Thalassospira sp. TSL5-1: one gene and its partner. The main gene of each other region encodes a partner of the protein of the gene in region 2 in a complex. Links are inferred from orthologs where the notes say so. Each region holds a gene or a part of one and is shown on either strand. Other genes may lie near its edges.

Region 1 (3,207 bases), 640 kb from region 2 along the record:
CAAAACCCCGGCAGGTTCTGCGAACTGCCGGGGTTTTGCATCGGGTTGTGCTGGTGTGGCGGGTCAGGCCGTTGCGGCGAGCCGTGCCTTTACCTCGTTGATTTTGTCGATCAGGAAGTCGCGGAACACACCGATTCGTTTGCTGTGGCGCAATTCTTCAGGATAGACGAAATAGGCATCAAAGCTGGGGCCTTCAAGCTCGGGCAGGATACGCACCAGTTTGCTATCCGCCGGGACCAGATAATCGGGCAGGGCAGAAATGCCCAAACCGGATTCGGTGGCGCGATAAATGCCGTAAATATTGTTCAGTTTCAGAATCGGCCGCATGTCGGGTTTGTATTGCAGGGCGGCATTCATCATCCAGTTCACATTCGAGACCGGCGGACGGGCATCCTCGCCATAAATGATCAGGCGGTGGTCCTTCAGGTCTTCGGGTTTTTTGGGCAGGCCATGCGTTTTGATATATTCGGGGGATGCGAAGATATGATATCGCAGGGTCATCAATTGCCGCTGGACCAGATCGGCCTGACGGGGCGGCTGCATGCGGATGGCAACATCCGCCTCACGCATCGCAAGGTCGAGTTCTTCGTCATTCAGGACCATTGAGAGTTCGATTTCCGGGTAGCGTTCCAGGAACTCGTTAATGCGCGGCGTCAGCCAGATGGAGCCAAAGGCCACCGTGGTGGTAATTTTGAGCGGACCAGACGGGCGTTCTTTCGATTCGCGGATGCGTGCCTCCGCCATCGAAAGTTTGGCAAAAACATCGTGCGCGGTGCGATACAGCAACTCGCCCTGCTCCGTCAGGATCAGGCCACGCGCGTGACGATGAAAAAGAGGTACCTTCACACTTTCTTCAAGTGCACTGATCTGGCGGCTGACCGCAGATTGGCTCAAATTCAGGTTTTCACCTGCGTGTGTAAAACTTCCTGCTTCGGCCACAGCGTGAAAGACACGCAGTTTGTCCCAATCCATTGACCTGCTCCTTTGTCACCACCGTTTGGTCGGCACGATGGCCCCCTGATTAAGTCCCGTTTTTAAAAGCATTTGGTTTCCAGCTGGTTAACCGGATGCCATTGCCGCTTTTACAAGGCCGTCATCAAAGTAATATGAGGGCTTGGACGGGTTGTGCAAGCAAGCATTCACGTTTCGGGCAATTTTCACATCACCCGGTGCGAAAAACGCTGCTGTTTTTCCGTCTGTTCCCTATTCATTTGAACAGCCTGTTTTATGATCGTGCCCTAAAATGTGAAAAAGACCAAAGACATATCGCTGTCTTTGGCCTTTTCCGAAAGTCATATTACCGCGCGTTCCGCCTTTTGTCAGGGGGGACGCGAACGGGTGTGAAGCGGTTCTCAGTCTGCCTGTTCGGCAAGGAACTTTTCAGCTTCCAGTGCTGCCATGCAGCCCATACCGGCTGCCGTTACCGCCTGGCGGTAAATTTTGTCGGTCACGTCGCCTGCGGCAAACACACCGGCAATATTGGTGCGTGTGGTGCCGGGTTCGACCAGGATGTAATTTTCGTCATCCATATTGACCTGGCCCTGGAAAACCTTGGTCGCCGGGTCATGACCAATGGCAACAAAGAAACCATCACACGGAATATCAAGCGTTTCGCCCGATTTGACATTACGAACTTTGACGGCCTCCACGCCATCCATCGGGCCGTCACCGCCCAGAATATCCTCGATCACGCTATCCCAGACCACTTCGATCTTTTCATGTTTGAACAGGCGTTCCTGCAGCATTTTTTCGGCGCGCAGTTCATCGCGGCGGTGGATCAGGGTTACCTTGCTGCAAATCCCGGCCAGATACAGGGCTTCTTCAACGGCGGTATTGCCGCCGCCCACGACCGTGACCGGTTTGTTGCGATAAAAGAACCCGTCGCAGGTCGCACAGGCCGAAACGCCGCGCCCGTTAAACTTTTCTTCGCCCGGCAGGCCCAGCCAGCGGGCCTGCGCCCCGGTGGAGATAATGACGCTATCGGCGATATAGGTGGCACCGGAATCGCCCTTGCAAACAAAGGGACGCTTGGAGAAATCGACATCGACAATCAGGTCATGCACCATTGTGGTGCCGACATGTTCGGCCTGGGCCTTCATCTGGTCCATCAGCCACGGACCCTGAATGACATCGGCAAAGCCGGGATAGTTTTCAACATCGGTGGTAATGGTTAACTGGCCGCCGGGTTGCAGACCCATCACCATCATGGGCGCAAGGTTTGCGCGGGCGGCATAGATTGCTGCAGTATAACCAGCCGGGCCGGACCCGATGATAAGGACGTTTACGTGGTGTTCCTGGGCCATATGAGATTCGCCATTGCCAGATGTTGTGAAACAATATTTGGAATTGGGACACGAACATATGGAGGAAGGCTGGCGAGTGCAACAGCCGGAACGCAACAAGCCGGGCTTTTTTGCGCGTTCCGGGAGATGGCTGTTATGCCTTTGGGGCTGGTGCACGTCGGGTGGTTTTGTTTTGCGCGGTTTTTATACCAAAAGTTTATTATTTTCGTGCGTGGTATCGGCTTTACGTTTGCGGAAAGTTGCAAAATGGACCCGAATATATTATTGCCAGCCTTCGGCCCCGCTGTAATATTGTTTCGTTCGGGGTGTATCAGCGCACAGAATCGAGGAATAGATGCAACGGGTCAAACTCGACAAGATCGACCGCAGAATTTTGCGCGATCTACAGGAAGATGGCCGTATGACCAATGTCGAGCTGGCACGTCGTGCCGGTATTTCGGCCCCGCCCTGTCTTCGCCGTGTTCGCGCACTGGAAGAAGCCGGGTTTATTCAGGGCTATCATGCCGACGTTGATTCACAGGCCCTGGGCTATAACGTGACGGTCTTTGCTCTGGTGGGGCTTGCCAGCCAGGCAGAACATGATTTGCGTGCCTTTGAAAAACGCGCAACCGAATGGCCCGAAGTCCGCGAATGCCACATGGTGGCAGGCGATATGGATTTTCTGTTGAAAATTGTTTCCCATAGCTGGGATGAATATCAAAAATTCCTGACCACCGAATTGACCGTTGCCGAAAACGTCAATCACGTAAAATCGGCCCTGTCGATTCGCACCGCCAAGAACGTGCCGGGCGTGCCGATTGATATTGATGTCGAGGATTGATCCGCGAATGGGGTCATCCATCATCGCGATCCATTGACGAAATGCCGGGCATGTTCCCGGCATTTTTTATGGTTGGTTGCCAAA
Region 2 (3,072 bases):
CCATTGCCGAGCAAACCAACCTTCTCGCACTCAATGCCACCATCGAAGCCGCCCGTGCAGGCGATGCCGGCAAAGGCTTTGCCGTGGTCGCCGCCGAGGTCAAGAACCTTGCCAACCAGACCACCCGTGCCACCGAGGATATTGCCGGGCAGATTGGCGATATTCAGGGATCGACACAAAATGCGCTTGGCGCGATCAAGCATCTTGCCGCCCGCATGAAGGAACTTAACGAGGTTGCATCGGGCATTGCCGCCGCTGTGCAGCAACAGGATGCCGCCACCGGCGAAATTGCTCGCAATGTTGCCGAGGCCGCCGCAGGCACCAAGGAAGTTTCAATCAATGTGGATGGCTTACGCGCCTCGGCAGAGGAAGAACGCCAGGCATCGGGCGAAGTCCTGCATGCTGCCAAGGACCTGAGCGACAAATCGCATACCCTGCTGTCACAAATTCACACCTTCCTGCGCGAAATCCGCGCGGCCTGAGTGCGAACAACATCTGAAACCGACAAAGGCAGGCTGCAACCATACAGCCTGCCTTTGTTGTAATGGTCCTGATGCAAGACAAATCGCTTTAGATATTTAAGGTCTTTTGCCCGGCATGACTGCACCACAGGCATCAAACAGGGCACTGGCCCTTGCGCGTGCAAGACGGGCATCTTCAAGGTTGGAATCCGGCCTGCCATCATTGTTAAAGCCATGCCCGGAATTTTCATAAATATGCACCGGCACCGCAGGATGCGCCGCCTTGATCGTTGCCATCACATCATCGGCAGGGATATTCGGGTCTTTGCGCCCGAAATTGAAGATCACCGGGCATTTTGGTTCCATATCGGCAATCGCGGCAACACCACCGCCATAATAGCTGACAACCGCCGATAATGCGTCTATCGCGGCTGCCGCACGCCAGCCAACGGTCCCGCCGTAACAATAGCCAATCAAAAATACCGGCCCGTCCTGCCTTAGGGCATCCACACAGGCCTGCACATCCGAAACCGGGTTTTCAGTACCATTTTCACGAGAATATTTAAGACCCGTCGCAATGCCATCCGCATCATGATCGGCCACAAAACCCCGTTCCTGGCGATCAAACATCGAAGGCACGATCACTTCATACCCCTGGGCAACCCAGCGTTTGGCATCTTCCAGGATGTAATGGTCCAGACCAAAAATCTCCTGGATCAAAACCAGCCCGCCTTTGCGCACCCCGTCGGTTTTTCCGTGCCACGCATCAAATTCAAACCCGTCAATTGCCGATTTAAGCCTGATCATTTCGGGCAATTTTGCCTCCTGGTAGGATGAAAAAAAGAAAAGGCGGGCATTTTAGCGCCCGCCTTTTTCAATATTCCGTTCGATCACACCTGATCAGATCGACTGATTGATCCAGTCAACCAGTGCGCTTTTCGGCATGGCACCAACTTTGATGGCCGAAACTTCGCCGCCCTTGAAGATCATCAGGGTCGGGATGCCGCGCACACCATATTTGGCCGGGGTATTCGGGTTTTCGTCGATATTGACTTTGGCAATGGTCAGCTTGTCGCCAAGTTCACCGGCGATTTCATCAAGATACGGGGCAATCTGCTTGCACGGACCGCACCATTCCGCCCAGAAATCGACCAGAACCGGCGCGTCTGCGCCAATAACGTCAGAGTCAAATGACGTATCGGATACTTTAATCGTTGTCATTCTGTCAGATCCTAGTTGTTACGAGGTCATGCACCCAAGCGGGTAACCTCGATCCGCTTATGGGTGCAAAGGTAGGCAGGCAGAAGCCAAAGGTCAAGCGCGTTGCATTCGCATCAGACTTTCAGGCAGTTCCACCATCCACGGGCCATTCGTCCAGAGAATATGGCAGCGAATGATTTTATCGGGATACATCTGAGTCAATGCGTCGCGATAAATCGCCATTTGCCGCCGATACGCCATCGGCGTTTGTTCCACGTCACGCGGCGGCGGGCGGTTGGTTTTATAATCCACAATCATCACCTCATCGCCCGAAATCACCAGCCGGTCAATCTGGGCGGAAACCACATCGCCACCGACAATACCAACCAAAGGCACCTCGGCCCGCGACGCGGGGCCAAAAATCGGCGCGAAATCGGGGTTGTCAAAAATCGCCAGAGTCTCGGTGGCAATTTCAAATTGCTGATCGGGGCTTAACCCATGTACCGGCTGACTTAAAAACCGTTCTGCCGCATCAAAACGCCGTTCGGGCGACAGGTCGGGCAGAAGCTCCAGCAATTTATGGATCAAAATCCCGCGTTTGAAACTTTGCCCCTGATCCCCGCCCAAAGGCGATTGCACCGATGGTTCATCTTCCAGCGGACGACTGGGGGCCAGCGGGCGGGGCGGATACACTTCTTCGGGCGCAATCGTGCGCATCAGCTTTTCAATACCCGCCATCATCTGCACCTGATCCCCCTCTGCGTCAGCCGAACTCACAGGGGCAAGCGTGTCGGTATGGCCCTTTTCCGGTTTGGGCTCGGTCATTTGTTCCGTTTCCCAAACAAAGCCTGGCCCGACCCAGCCGGATGGCGAAACACTGGCAAAATCCATTTCCGTCTCGTCGGCAAATTCGGCAAGTGCCATTTCACACAAATTATACCAGCAATGTGCAGGCGGTTTTGATTTACCCTGCCAGCCACAAATATAAAGCCGATCTTCGGCCCGGGTCAGCGCCACATACAGCAAACGGTTATATTCCTGATCGCGTTTTAGCGCGATGTCATCACGCAGCAGCTTTACCCGGTCATTTTCCAGTGCCACACGCGGCAACCAGAACATCAACTGGTCCCGGTCCTGCCAAAACAGGTTGGGCGACTGGGTGGGCACCTGCATGGTATCGGGCAAAAACACGATCGGGGCCTGCAACCCCTTGGCCCCATGCACCGTCATGATACGCACTTCATCACGCCCGCTTTGTTCAAGGTCACGCTTGATCTCGGCCTCGCCCGCCATCAGCCAGTGCAAAAAGCCCTGCAGGGTTGGGGCGTGTTCGGCCTCGTAATTCATCGCAAGGTTCAGGAATTCGTCAATCGGGTCATTGGCCTCGATCCCCAAACGCCCGACCAGCCGG

What was found.
Region 1: the proteins of trxA (region 2) and trxB are in contact, whole or in part, in a crystal structure (PDB 1F6M), measured with the Escherichia coli proteins. The link is inferred for Thalassospira sp. TSL5-1 from one-to-one orthologs.

Annotation. Positions count from the first base shown.
Region 1 is NZ_KV880638.1:1,104,626-1,107,832, forward strand. Bases 329-3,207 are described here. They hold trxB (thioredoxin-disulfide reductase), read right to left. Parts: upstream 2,304-3,207; coding sequence 1,353-2,303; downstream 329-1,352. Other genes in these bases: LF95_RS14595 (LysR family transcriptional regulator), read right to left, coding at 329-972; LF95_RS14610 (Lrp/AsnC family transcriptional regulator), read left to right, coding at 2,638-3,123. In the rest of the region: more of LF95_RS14595, read right to left, coding at 64-328.
Region 2 is NZ_KV880638.1:469,132-472,203, reverse strand. Bases 23-2,766 are described here. They hold trxA (thioredoxin TrxA), read right to left. Parts: upstream 1,683-2,766; coding sequence 1,362-1,682; downstream 23-1,361. Other genes in these bases: addA (double-strand break repair helicase AddA), read right to left, coding at 1,776-2,766; LF95_RS11645 (dienelactone hydrolase family protein), read right to left, coding at 579-1,268; LF95_RS11650 (methyl-accepting chemotaxis protein), read left to right, coding at 23-482. Outside these bases: more of LF95_RS11650, read left to right, coding at 1-22; more of addA, read right to left, coding at 2,767-3,072. UniProt on the Escherichia coli protein: Participates in various redox reactions through the reversible oxidation of its active center dithiol to a disulfide and catalyzes dithiol-disulfide exchange reactions.